DNA from 3 places in the Ruminococcus gauvreauii genome. Region 2 is predicted to be linked to each of the others. Evidence: riboswitches for the same ligand, from Rfam matches in the RefSeq annotation. Region 2 holds a riboswitch; each other region holds the start of a gene.
The links. A riboswitch is a leader RNA that binds a small molecule or an ion and turns the genes downstream of it on or off. The one in region 2 is predicted to bind thiamine pyrophosphate.
Positions count from the first base shown of each region.

Region 1: another riboswitch for thiamine pyrophosphate. It lies ahead of thiC (phosphomethylpyrimidine synthase ThiC); the one in region 2 lies ahead of NQ502_RS15790 (energy-coupled thiamine transporter ThiT).
Region 3: another riboswitch for thiamine pyrophosphate. It lies ahead of thiM (hydroxyethylthiazole kinase); the one in region 2 lies ahead of NQ502_RS15790 (energy-coupled thiamine transporter ThiT).

Region 1 is NZ_CP102290.1:3,895,966-3,900,590, reverse strand. It holds gene NQ502_RS18225 (manganese catalase family protein) at 55-666, opposite strand; gene NQ502_RS18220 (spore coat protein CotJB) at 666-1,139, opposite strand; gene thiC (phosphomethylpyrimidine synthase ThiC) at 1,400-2,704, opposite strand; TPP riboswitch at 2,799-2,904, opposite strand; gene NQ502_RS18210 (4-hydroxybutyrate dehydrogenase) at 2,924-4,057, opposite strand; gene NQ502_RS18205 (enoyl-CoA hydratase/isomerase family protein) at 4,153-4,625, opposite strand, start outside.
Region 2 is NZ_CP102290.1:3,339,092-3,343,716, reverse strand. It holds gene hcp (hydroxylamine reductase) at 1-654, opposite strand, end outside; gene NQ502_RS15800 (ATP-binding protein) at 695-1,330, opposite strand; gene NQ502_RS15795 (Crp/Fnr family transcriptional regulator) at 1,426-2,100, shown strand; gene NQ502_RS15790 (energy-coupled thiamine transporter ThiT) at 2,116-2,775, opposite strand; TPP riboswitch at 2,814-2,914, opposite strand; gene NQ502_RS15785 (DUF3781 domain-containing protein) at 2,978-3,226, opposite strand; gene NQ502_RS15780 (ATP-binding cassette domain-containing protein) at 3,277-4,625, opposite strand, start outside.
Region 3 is NZ_CP102290.1:3,550,816-3,555,440, forward strand. It holds gene NQ502_RS16705 (MATE family efflux transporter) at 1-1,189, opposite strand, end outside; tRNA gene NQ502_RS16710 (tRNA-Gly) at 1,285-1,355, opposite strand; TPP riboswitch at 1,472-1,584, shown strand; gene thiM (hydroxyethylthiazole kinase) at 1,665-2,486, shown strand; gene thiE (thiamine phosphate synthase) at 2,467-3,096, shown strand; gene NQ502_RS16725 (HAD family hydrolase) at 3,100-3,759, shown strand; gene thiD (bifunctional hydroxymethylpyrimidine kinase/phosphomethylpyrimidine kinase) at 3,759-4,538, shown strand; gene cytX (putative hydroxymethylpyrimidine transporter CytX) at 4,559-4,625, shown strand, end outside.

The sequences.
Region 1 (4,625 bases), 560 kb from region 2:
CAAAAACAGGGCGCCGAAAAATATATCAAATACGCTTCGGTGCCCTGTCCTGATTTACTTCTTCAGGAATTGTTTATCGAATTCCGGGTTAAAATAGTAATAATTCGTACTGTCCAGCTGCTCCTTCGTCTTTTCCAGCGCCTCTCCAAATCTCTGGAAATGGACGATCTCTCTGGCTCTCAAGAACTTCAGCGGTTCTCTCACTTCCGGATCCGGAATCATCCTGAGCAGGTTATCGTATACCGTCCTGGCCTTCTGTTCGGCTGCGAGATCTTCGGTGAGATCGGCAATGGCATCGCCTTTCGACTGAAATTCCAGTGCTGTAAATGGAACTCCCGCTGCCGCCTGCGGCCACAGTGCTTTTGTATGGTCAATATAATAGGCATCGAACCCTGCTGTCTTTGCATCCTCGATCGTGACGTCCCTGGTCAGCTGATACACCATGGCGCATATGATCTCCATGTGTGCAAGTTCTTCCGTGCCGATATCCGTAAGAAGACCTCCTACAGCCTTAACGGGCATGGTATAACGCTGTGATAGATACCGCATGGACGCGGACAGTTCACCATCCGGTCCGCCGTACTGGCTGATGATCAGCTGTGCCGTCTTCGGACATGTTTTTGTGATCTTTACCGGAAATTGTAATCTTCTTTCATAATTCCACATCAGATACACGCTCCTTCCCACGGTGCAGGACCACATTCCCATGAAAAGGCCACCCCGTTCACCGACTCACATTCTTTTTCGCAGCTGCAGTTCGCAAGACATGCCTGCGTCAGCGGATAGAACCGTTCACTGAAGATCTTCAGAAGATCAGCGCGCAGCGCTGCACATTCTGCAAACAGCCGGATCGCCTGACTGTCTTCGCAGTGTGTATCCAGATACAGTGTCAGGTCATTCAGCGCAAAGCTGACTTCGCTGATTTTTGTCATCAGCGTTTCACGGTCTGCCTGCCGGGGATCAATTTCCTGATGATTCTCCTGCTGCTTCGCCGGATTCGTGACAGATTCTGCCTCATAAAACGGAAGATTTAAGACAGGAAAAACAGTTCCTTCTTTTAATGCTTCACAAAACCGATAGACTTCTCCCCATTTCTGCATGGGGACACTGGCTATCGCAAGACATTCGTTTCCTTCCATAAATGCAAACTCCTTTCCTTGGATATCAGGTGACATATTTATTATGTGGAGTTCTGCTGTTTTTACTTTGCCATTTTCAAACACTTTTTGTAACTGTCCAGGACGGCGCATCTTCTAGACCGAAAAAGTCGGTCAAGAAGCATCGGATGCTCATCCGATGTGGAAATTGGTGCAGAAAGCGACTTACAAGCAAGCTTGACGCAGCTTTCTGCACCAATTTCCCCGCCGACCTGAACTGTTACTACATTTTAATAATAATGTTAATCCATGATATCGACGTCTTCACCGCGCAAAATTTTATTGATATTGCGCACCGCACACATTTTTCCGCACATCGTACAGGTATCTTCACGCTCGGGGGTAGATTCTGCACGGTACCTTCTGGCTTTTTCTCCATCCATTGCCAATTCAAACTGGCGCTCCCAGTCAAGCTCTCTCCTCGCCTCGCTCATATCGTGATCCCAGTCCCTGGCACCCTTAATTCCTTTCGCAATATCAGCCGCATGGGCTGCAATTTTTGAGGCGATGATCCCTTCCTTTACATCATCCACGGTAGGCAGGCGAAGATGTTCTGCAGGCGTCACGTAACACAAAAAAGAAGCTCCGTAAGTCGCAGCGATCGCTCCTCCGATCGCAGCCGTAATATGATCATATCCCGGTGCAACATCCGTCACGAGCGGTCCCAGTACATAAAACGGCGCACCTTTGCAGATCGTCTTCTGAATTTCCATATTTGCCTGAATCTGATTGAGCGGCATATGTCCCGGGCCTTCGATGATCACCTGAACATCTTTTTCCCACGCCCTCGTCGTCAGTTCTCCGAGAGTTACGAGCTCCTCAATCTGAGATACGTCACCCGCATCCTCGATGCTGCCCGGACGGCAGGCATCACCGAGACTGAGTGTCACATCATACTGCTGACAGATTTCAAGCAGTTCATCGTACCGCTCAAAAAACGGATTCTCATTTCCGGTCAGTTCCATCCATGCAAATATGATGGAACCGCCCCTGGAGACGATATTGGTATGGCGTTTTGATTTTTTAAAACGCTCCGCAGTAGCCCGGTTAATGCCGCAGTGAATTGTCATGAAATCCACACCATCTTCGGCGTGCATACGGACAATATCGATCCACTCATCAGAAGTGATATCCCTCAGGGCTTTATTGTAGTACACAACGGCATCGTAGATCGGAACAGTGCCGATGACAGCAGGGCACTCGGCTGTCAGCTTCCTCCGGAATTTCTGTGTATCTCCAAAAGAGCTCAAGTCCATAATAGATTCGGCACCCATTTTCACTGCCTCCATCACTTTTTCCAGTTCCACATCCATATCCAGACAGTCTTTCGACGTTCCCAGATTGACATTGATCTTCGTCTTCAGCATATCGCCGATACCGTACGGCTTCAGACACTGATGATTTTTATTTGCCGGAATTGCAAGCTGCCCTTTTGCCACCAGTTCTCTGATGCGTTCGGCATCTATCTGCTCGTAATCCGCAACTGTCTTCATGGCGTCCGTGATGATTCCGTTTCTCGCTGCATTCATCTGTGTTGTATAGTTCATATAGTGCTCCTTTTTTATTCTTTTATAAAGTTTCCATGACATGAATTAAGGGATATATTACGCAGGTAATATATCCCTTACAGTCACAACTGAACTATACGCCGAAATATTTCCCTACGTTGGCATTACCCAAATCAGGTTACAAGGTCGAGACGCACAGTCTCCTCTCAGCCCTTCTTAGAGCTCCCTTAATATTTTCACTATTTAGTTATAAGACAATTAATCATTCAATACCTGCAGGTACAGACTCTTAACTGCCTCTTTGTCCATCTCCACATAAGTATTCGTCATCAGTCTCTGCTGTTCTGCGATAACCAGTTCAGCCATCTGATCACAGATTTCTTCTGTCACGCCGTACTCAGACAGTGGTTTTCTGCGGATCAGTGCAGCGAGTGCCTCTTCCAGCTTATCATAAACTTCAGCGCCCTCTGTCTCGCAGCCAAGGATCTCAGCCAGTACGTGGTTGATCTCTTTGATATCTCCATCCGGGTTCATTTTGTAGTAGTATTTCATAACAGTCGTGAACAGCTCGTAATTGGACTCACCGTGTGCCACATGGAACATTCCGCCCAGCGGGAAACTCATCGCATGTACAGCGTTGCAGCCTGCAGTACCGAATGCGATACCTGCATAGTTGCTTCCGAGAACAAAGTCATCCATGATCTCCAGTCTGTATTCCGGTCCTTTTTCGATCATCTGAGTAAATCCGTTCATGATCAGTTCGATCGCTCTTCTGCCGAACATTCTGGACAGGTCTGTATGACGGCGTCCTACGTAGCTCTCAACCGCATGGATCAGCGCGTCGATCGCACTGTACATGAATGGCTGATATGGCAGGCTCTTAACAAGATCCGGAATCAGCACTGCGTAATCTGCAAATAATTCATCATTAGCGCAGCCTTTTTTCGTCTTTGTCTTTGTCAGATAGATCATGGAGATATTGGTCACCTCACTGCCTGTTCCGCATGTGGTCGGGCAGATGATCAGTTCTGTTTTATGTTTCGGCTTAAATGTCGGATTTTCTTTATATGCATCAACGATATCATCCGGTTTCTCAGATGCTACCCATTTTGCCATATCTACAACGGTACCGCCGCCGACAGCGATGATTCTCTTGTACTCTTTATCTTTCAGATCTTTGAAGATAGAATTGTACATCTCATCTGTAGGCTCTGTTGTTCCGTATTTCTCCTGGAAATAGACGTCACATTTCAGATCCAGTGGTTTCATTTTCGGCGTATACAGAAATTCATTCGTGAATAATAAATCGCCTTCTCCGATTTCGAATTCCTTTGCAAAGTCCTCAAATGTGTCAAATTTGTGAATCTCAGTTCTTAATAATAACTGTCTCATTTTTTTCTCTCCTTTTCTATGTTGTTATTTTTTTAACAATTACAAGAAATAAATCCCATTCCCTATTTACCTTACAAAAGCTCTGTTCGCATCTATTACTTATTATTGAAATGATCAAGTTTTTCTTTATTAACAAATGCGGAAAGAGCATCGTGTGCATCCTGTGTTGTAAACAGAGAACCAAAGGAAAGAATCATGTGTTCTGTACTCGTCGGATAGTCTGTCTCGCTGGCAACATTGATTGCTTTCTTCATTGTAGCAACTGCGATCGGTCCGTTTTTGGCAACTTTTTCTGCCATGACCATTGCTTCTTCCATCAACTTTTCAGTTGGTACTACTTTGTTAACAAGTCCGATTCTGTATGCTTCCTCAGCATCGATCCTGTCGCAGGTAAGCAGCAGCTCTCTCGCTCTTCCTTCCCCTACGATCGCCTGCAGTCTCTGAGATCCGCCGGTTCCGGTCATGATTCCAAGAGATACTTCAGGGAATGCAAATTTTGCATTTTCAGCAGCAATACGCATATCGCATGCAAGCGCCACTTCTACACCGCCTCCAAGGCAGTATCCGT
Region 2 (4,625 bases):
GAACGGTCCCTTCTCCACGGATAACGACACTTCAGCCGGAGCCGGCGTTCCAAATGTCTCAGTATTTGCGCGGTCAAGCAGCTCCATACAGCTTAAATTCACTTTTCCTGTTTCCATCACCAAAGGAAGCAGTTCTTCCATTCCCCAGTCCTCTGCGATGGCTGAGAGCGCCTTGTAAAAAAAGTTGTTGACTTCTTCATCTGTGTAGCCCAGAACCGCTGCGTGATAGGCATATGCAGCGACGCCTCGTATGCCGAACAGAATCAGTGATTTCAGGGAACGGATGTCCTCCTGGTCACTCCACAGTTTCTCCATATCATAATTTTCCGTATCTTTGCACGGGGAGCCGCATGCGCTGCAACCCGGCACAACGATCGTCTTCTCACCATTTACGCGGCCGATAAGGCTGCGAAGAGTCTCATCATTAAAATTAACATTGGTAAGGGTTGCAAACAATCCGTCGATGATGATCTGATCTGTATTCTCTGTTTTGGGATTGCCGGCGCAGGCACGGGCCAGTCCGATCAACGCCCCTGTCAGCTCATCCTGCAGTCTCGCCGTACCTGCGGATTTACCGCAGACGCCCGCATTACCTGTACAGCCGGAACACCCTGCTGTCTGTTCACACTGAAAACAAAACATTTTTTGACTCATAATAGAATCTCCTCTCTTCTTCTCATATTGTAATTCTTATTTATCCTAAGACACGCCCATCTTTAGAAATGGTAACCGTCTGCCATGGAATACGTTTTCCGCTGTTTTCAAGCGCTGTCACCGCAGCATGTTCGATACCGGAACAGCACGGAACTTCCATCCGGACCACCGTCACGCTTCTGATTTGGTTCTGACTGATGATTTCCGTCAGCTTATCACTGTAATCGGTTTCATCAAGCTTTGGACATCCGACCAGCGTTACTCTGCCGCGCATAAATTCCCGGTGAAAATCCCCGTATGCATATGCTGTACAGTCAGCTGCGATCAACAGGTCTGCTCCCGCAAGAAAAGGAGCATTTGCGGCCACCAGCTTTATCTGCACCGGCCATTGTCCAAGCTCGGACGCCGCCGCGGGCACGGGCTGTCGGACCGCCATCTTTTGCTTCTGGTTGGCAGCGACAGCCTCCTTGTCGTAATCGGCCGCCTCACGCTCTGTGAAATGTATCGCATCGACCGGACAGGCGGGAAGACAATCGCCCAGACCGTCACAGTAGTCATCCCGCAGCAGCCTCGCTTTTCCATCCGTGATCCCTATCGCACCCTCGTGACAGGCATCCGCACACAGGCCGCATCCATTACATTTTTCTTCATCTATCTGGATAATTCTTCGAACCATTTTGTTTTCCTCCCGTCTGTTATCTTGACTTTATGGGTACAGTATAATAGAATCATTCCAACAAGTATGTTGTTAAAACAACAAAGGAGTGAAAAATGGATTATATTTTTTTATCAAAGACTTTACTGTTTCGAGGGGATTCTCCTGAAGAGATCAAGATTATATTAGACTGTCTGGGCTGTGAACAAAAAACGTTTAAAAGAGGTGAAGCCATCTACCGCTCCGGTGACGTTGTTCAGTCTCTCGGCATCGTGCTGTCAGGCCGGGTGCAGATTGAAAATGATGATCTGTGGGGAAATAAAAGTATTCTGGACAGCGTTGGGCCAGGCCAGGTATTTGCAGAGACGTATGCCTGTGTCCCGGGTGAACCGCTGATGGTGAGTGTGATTGCCGCCGAAGCATCTGAAATCTTATTTTTAAATATCGGACGTGTGCTGAAGACCTGTCCCAACGCCTGTCAGCACCACAGCAGGCTGGTCAGCAACCTGCTCACCATCTCTGCCCGGAAAAATCTGAACCTGTCACGCCGTATTTTCCACACATCATCGAAATCCATCCGGGGCAGACTGATGTCCTATCTGTCATTTCAGGCTGCCCGCCACGGATGTTTTGAATTTACCATACCGTTTAACCGTCAGCAGCTTGCGGACTATCTGAGTGTCGACCGCAGTGCCATGTCCAATGAACTGAGTAAAATGCAGAGAGAGGGACTCCTGACTGCTGACAAGAATCGTTTCTGTCTCAAAGAAGACATCGTGAATAGTTTTTAAAACAAAAATTATTGATTAATTGATCGCCATCTCTTTTACCCGTGCCAGGGCTTTGCTGACAGACGGAATCAGCAGGATCACGATTGTCAGTATCCCCTCTGCAAATATGTATGCGGCATTATATACCAGTGAATACGACAGTGCACCCCATCCTGCCCACGCATATTCCCCGAAAAACAGCCATCCGGAGAGAACCGAGAATACATAGCGTCCCAGGATACCGATGAGATACCCCTTCAGCAGCCCCCGCCTGGACTTTGCAAAGAGTCCGGAGAGTCCAAATGCACCGAAAGCAAGCAGATAGTCGACAATGATCTGTATCGGAAACAGAATATAGGGTCCCAGCAGAAACTGCAGCACGCCATAGGCTGTCGCGCTTAAAAGCCCGGCCCCCAGACCGTAAAAATATCCCGGCAGGCAGATAAACAGCATGCTGCAAAGCGTCACCGCACCGCCGAACGGGAATTCATAGACCTTCAGCATGGACAACACGGATGCCAGAGCAACCGACATGGCACAGAACACCAGCTGACGTGCATTCATGTGTTTTCTTTTTCCTCTGCCAGCAATAACCGAAGCCAGGATCAGCAAAGCAGCCAGCAGTATCCCTACAGCCGCGTATCCCCCTGACGTGAGCGTATATCCATCCTCTGAAGCATTAACAAAAAATGACATCAAAAAAACCTCCTTAGACAGAATTCAGGAGGGTTCTACTGATTATTACACTGCTTCCTTACGCCGGTATGGTCCGGATCAAGTAGTGAGGGTCAACACGTATGGTTCTCTCAGCCCGAAGGCTCCCCTAGCTGAATACTGTATGTTATTCTTTTCTGATTATAGCATCTGACCTGAGAATGTCAATAGAAGATGCATCTTTTCATTTCGCAGCATGTGCCGTGATAATGGTATAACTATATGCGTTTACCGTGATGATGTAGCCGTCCGTTCTCACATACCAGTTTTTCCCGTTTCTTGTGATAACAGCATTGGGAGAATTGATTTTTATTTTGCACCATTCGACCACATTCTCTGTATCTAAAGACAGATTCCTTTTTATTCTCGCCACACCCAATTCTGTTGTGTGCAGTCTGTCCAGCTTTTTCAGCAATTCATAATCTTCATTCATTCTTAATCTACCACCATTCCTTTGTCCAAACTCTGTTTTTCTTTGCTGTCTCACCGTTCACACGAGGCCCTAAGGCTATCGGCGGTCAGCGTGTTTGCGTTTCTCACCATATCGATCGGGGTTCCTGCAAATACCACCTCGCCCCCATTTTTGCCTCCGTCCGGTCCGATGTCGATAATCCAATCCGCCTGTTTCATCACGTCAAGATTGTGTTCGATCACCACCAGGGTGTTATCACGGGACACGATCATATCGAACAGCTCCATCAGATTCTGGATATCAGACATGTGCAGGCCGGTGGTTGGCTCGTCCATCACAATAATTTTGCCCCTCTTCCCCAGTTTCTTCGCCAGCTTGATCCTCTGGCGTTCGCCGCCGGACAGCGTGCCAAGCGGCTGTCCCAGTGTCAGATAGGATAGACCCACCTGCTTCATCACCTTCAGCCGTCTTCTGATTCCGGCATCCTCGAACACTTCCAGCGCCTGTGAAGCAGTCAGGCTCAAAAGCTCCACAATATTTTTTCCTTTGTAGGTACAGGCGAGTGCCTCCTGATTATAACGCAGTCCCCCGCAGGTCTCGCACTCTGTCACAATCGGGTCCATGAAAGCAAGTTCTGTCACGATAACCCCCTTGCCGCCGCACACCGGGCATGCACCTGTGGAATTGAAGCTGAACAGGCCGTCCGGCTTTCCGCTCTCCCGCGCCAGCAGTTTCCGTATTTCATCAAAAAAGCCGAGGTAGGATGCAGGCGTGGAGCGGTTTGTCGCCGTGATGGGGCCCTGGTCCACCATCACAATATCGCTTTCATACTGGCTGGCAAACACTTCGGAGATCAGCGTGCTCTTTCCCGAACCGGCCACGCCGGTCACAACGGTCATAATCCCAAGTGGGATGTCCACGTCTACATGTTTCAGGTTATGGAGGCAGGCATTTCGGACGGGCAGCATGCCCGCCGGCTGTCGGGGATTTGGCTTCAGCGGCATTTTCTGCCGCATTGCCCTGCCTGTAAGGGTATCGGCTTTCAGCAGCTTTTGATAACTGCCCGCAAACACGATCTCCCCGCCGCTCTGCCCCGCCAGAGGCCCCACATCAATTACATAGTCCGCGATAGAGATGACATCTTTGTCGTGCTCCACCACAAGTACCGTATTGCCCTTGTCACGAAGCTGTCTTAGCAGATGATTCATGCGGTAGACATCACGTGGATGCATACCGGCGCTGGGTTCATCAAAGATATAGGTCAGCCCCGTCAAACTGCTGCCCATGTACCGGACCAGCTTCAGACGCTGTGCCTCACCGCCGGACAGTGAAGGAGTTTCCCGGTTCAGATGCAGGTACGGCAGGCCGATCTCTATCATCCTGTCCAACCCCTCTATCATCGTCTGTATCAGAACCCCCA
Region 3 (4,625 bases), 210 kb from region 2:
TGATTCCCTGCAGCATGACGGGAATGCTTTTGCCGCAGCCATTAAAATATCCGATGCTGCTGAATAATACACAGGTGAGGATACAGTCTGCCGAAAAGCCCCTCAGATAGCTGGCACTCTGCGTGATCACCGCCTGATCGGACGTGAATGCAGCGGACAGCCCGGCACCCCCGAAGAAGCCGGCCACAAACATCACGATTCCGACTGCTATGCCGGAGAACATTGCAGTGTAGAATCCTTTTTTGGCGCGGTCCATTTTGCCTGCCCCCACATTCTGTGCGACGAAGGCTGAGACACTCTGCATGACGGAGGCCGGCACCAGCATGATAAAGGAGACGATTTTTTGGGCAACGCCGTATCCCGCCGATGGCTGAAGGCCCATACCGTTGATGATGGAGTTGATCACCAGGAAGGAGATTTGTACCGTGGTCTCCTGCAGGGCGATCGGTACGCCTATTTTCAGGATCAGCCGCAGTTCTCTGACGAATATCCTGCATTGCTGAAGGGAAAAGGAGATGGGGAGATTCTGACGTCTCAGAACCAGCAGAGAGGCGATCACCGACACCCCCTGTGCCGCGATGGTAGCGATTGCGGCTCCGGTTACGTCCATTTTAAAGACCCCGACAAGCAGCAGGTCTCCGACAATATTGACAATGCATGCGATTCCGACGAACAGGAACGGAAGATTGGCGTTGCCGACACCGCGGAGGATACTGCTGATTACATTATACGCGATGATGATCAGAATACCGCCGGAACAGATACGGATATAAGTGACTGCCTTGTCAAAAGATTCCGCCGGTACCTGCAGAAGATGTGCGATGTTTCCTGCAAACACCTCCAGCAGTATCGTCACTATGATCCCGATGATTACAAACAGTACGATGGAGGTGCCGACCGTATTACCGGATTCCTCCGGCTTTTTTTCACCGATATGCTGCCCTATGACGACCGTTGCGCCCATGGCAAGGCTGGTTATAATGAAAGTTACCATCTGCATAAACGCGCTTCCGGTTCCAACCGCTGATATGCTGCTGGCATCACCGAACTGGCCGACTACCAGCAGATCGACTGCTCCGTATGCTGCCTGAAGCACCAGGGCGCCCAGCACAGGCAGGGCAAACCGTACAATAGCCTGAAAAACAGAGCCCTCCGTAAATGTGATTTTGCTGCTTTTTTCTTTTGCCATTCTTCCCTCCTTATGATTCTTTGGATGTCTGCGTATTCGTAACATAAAAAAGAATAGCCCTCCAAAAAGGAAAGCTATTCCGCTTTCAAACCGACAGCAGATAAGGGGAATCGAACCCCCCTCTCCAGCTTGGGAAGCTAGCATTCTACCGATAAACTATATCTGCATGTATTTTATTATAGCAGTTTTTCATGAAAAATCAAGTGTTTCAGCAATATTTAACAGGGCTGCTCTGCAAAGCTTGCAAACAGAAGTCAATGTTGCTATAATACTATTACAATTTTATAATTGCAGGGGAACTGATGCAGTTGAGAAGGCGGCGCACGTCACGTGGCGCACCTGACCCTTTGAACCTGTCGGTTAATACCGTCGTAGGGAGCAAACAAACACAGTTGGAAGTAGAATGTCTGGGGATTTGCACCCGGGCATTTTTTTCGTTTGCAATTATAATTCTAAAGAAAAAGGAGAGAAAAGTATGAGTGTAAAACAGGAAGCAGCGAAACTGAATACCGGGATGAGAAATACAGTCCCTCTTGTCCATAACATAACAAATTACGTGACAGTCAATGACTGTGCGAACGCCCTACTTGCGATCGGAGCTTCACCTATCATGGCGGATGACATGTTGGAAGCGGCAGATATCACTGCCATATCCTCTGCGCTGGTCATCAATATCGGGACGTTAAACCAGAGAACCATAGAATCCATGATCCTGGCGGGGAAGAGAGCAAATGAGCTGGGGATTCCCGTCGTCTTTGACCCGGTGGGCGCGGGAGCGTCAAAGCTCCGGAACGAGACTACGCAGAGGATTCTGGAGCAGGTTGAGATCAGCATTCTTCGGGGAAATCTCTCGGAGGTGTCTTATGTGGCAGGCCTGTCCGCGTCCACCAAGGGGGTAGATACCTCGGAGGAGGACAGTGACAAAGATGCACTTGCGGTGGCAAAAACGGCGGCGGAGAAGCTCTCCTGCACAGTCGCCGTCACAGGAGCTGTCGATGTGGTCTCGGACGGCGCCCGTGCCGTCAGGATATTCAACGGACATCCAATGCTCTCGAAGATTACAGGAACCGGATGCATGGCAAGCGCAGTTACGGGCGGCTATGCGGGAATGAAACAGGACGCATTCACGGCGGCGGCCGCGGGTGTGATGTCCATGGGTATTGCCGGCGAAATTGCGTATGAAAAGGCGGGACACATGGGAACCGGCAGTTTTCGCGTGGCACTGATGGATGCATTGTCCATGCTGAATGAACAGATGATAGAGGAGATGGGAAAAATTGAAGAAGCAAAACATTGATTATACGTTGTACCTGTGCACGGACAGGGAACTGATGAGTACGGAAACGCTGGAGGAGGCGGTTGAGAAGGCGATCAAAGGCGGATGTACGGTTGTCCAGCTCAGGGAGAAGCATTGTTCTTCGAGAGAATTTTATCAGGCGGCGGTGAACATCCGTGAGATCACAAGAAAATACCAGGTGCCGCTGATTATCAATGATCGCGTGGATATCGCGCTTGCAATCGATGCGGACGGTGTCCATGTGGGACAGAGTGATCTTCCGGCCAGTGTGGTGCGCAGTATCATTGGAGAGGATAAGATCGTAGGGGTGTCTGCCGCGAAGGTCTCCGAGGCAGAGCAGGCGGTGAAAGACGGTGCAGACTATCTGGGAGTCGGGGCGATGTTTCCGACGGATACCAAGACAGATGCGCGCCCCGTTACGATGGAAGAACTGAGGGCGATCCGCAGTGCCGCAGACGTACCGATCGTTGTCATCGGGGGGATTAATCAGAAAACAGTGCATCATTTTAAGGATACCGGAATCGACGGCCTGGCGGTCGTATCCGCTGTTATTGCAGCAGAGGACATCGAACAGGCGGCAAGAGAGATGGTATCAAAATTCAGGGAGTAGAGAATGAGAGAATTTAAAGCGGCAATCTTTGACCTGGACGGCACACTTCTGGATTCGATGGGAGTCTGGGAAACGGTCGATATCGAATTTTTAGGGAAACGGAACCTTGACCTGCCCGAAGACTATCTTGAGGCGGTCACACCGATGGGATTTGAGGCGGCGGCAGACTATACAGTGAAGCGCTTTGGACTGAAGGAAGATCCGGAAGCGATCATACAGGAATGGTATTCCATGGCGAAAGATGCCTATCGAAATACCGTTGCACTGAAACCGAATGTCCGGGAATATCTCGGACTGCTGAAGGAAAGAGGCGTTCGGATTGCGGCGGCTACCTCGTCGGATGAGGAACTGTTTAAACCGGCGCTTGTCAATAATGGTATTGACGGGTACTTTGAACACATCGTCACAGTCCGCGATGTAACACGCGGTAAAGGGTATCCGGATATCTATGAGGAGGCAGCTGCCAGAATGCAGGTGAAACCAAAGGAGAGCGCGGTATTTGAGGATATTTTAAAAGGAATCGAGGGAGCCAGGGCAGGCGGCTTTCTTGCGGTCGGCGTCTACGACCGGTATTCAGAATACGAAAAGGAAGCCATGATCGCACTTGCCGACCGCTATATCTACGACTTTGGTGAATTGATGGAAGGAGAATATAATATCTGATGAAGACAGTATTGACGATTGCGGGCAGTGATTCGAGCGGAGGAGCCGGCATTCAGGCGGATATCAAGACAGTCACGGCACACGGGCTGTATGCGATGAGTGCGGTTACGGCACTGACGGCACAGAATACCACGGGAGTCTATGGGATCATGGAGGTGACGCCGGAATTTCTGGCAAACCAGCTCGACTGCATTTTTAAAGATATATATCCGGACGCTGTAAAGATCGGAATGGTATCTTCGGCGGCGCTGATTGAGGTGATCGCTGATAAATTAAAAGAATACGGGGCGCAGCATATCGTGACGGATCCCGTGATGGTATCGACGAGCGGAAGCCGGCTGCTGGCCGAGGATGCCGCTGAGACTCTCGTTCATACGCTGATCCCGCTCGCGGAGGTGATCACGCCGAATATACCGGAGGCGGAGGTGCTATGCGGGATGGAAATAAAAACAGCGGCGGATATGGAGAAGGCGGCTGTGAAGATCGCAGATTTCACAAATGGAGCGGTATTGATAAAGGGCGGCCATGACCTGAATGATGCCAATGACCTGCTGTATGCAAACGGCAGTTTCAATTGGCTGAACGGTGAGCGTATCAGCAATCCAAACACTCACGGAACCGGGTGCACGCTGTCCTCTGCGATCGCGTGCGGCCTGGCAAAGGGTGACACGCTGACGGACAGTGTAACATCTGCAAAAGCATACATATCGGGGGCACTGCGCGCTAACCTCAATCTGGGGCATGGCAGCGGACCGCTCAATCACATGTTTATGATCTGACAGAAAGGGGGAATTGTGAAGTGGAAGCAAAGAAGACATCGACGCTGGGCAATGGACTGATCTGGTTCGGAGCCGCCGTGTCGATCG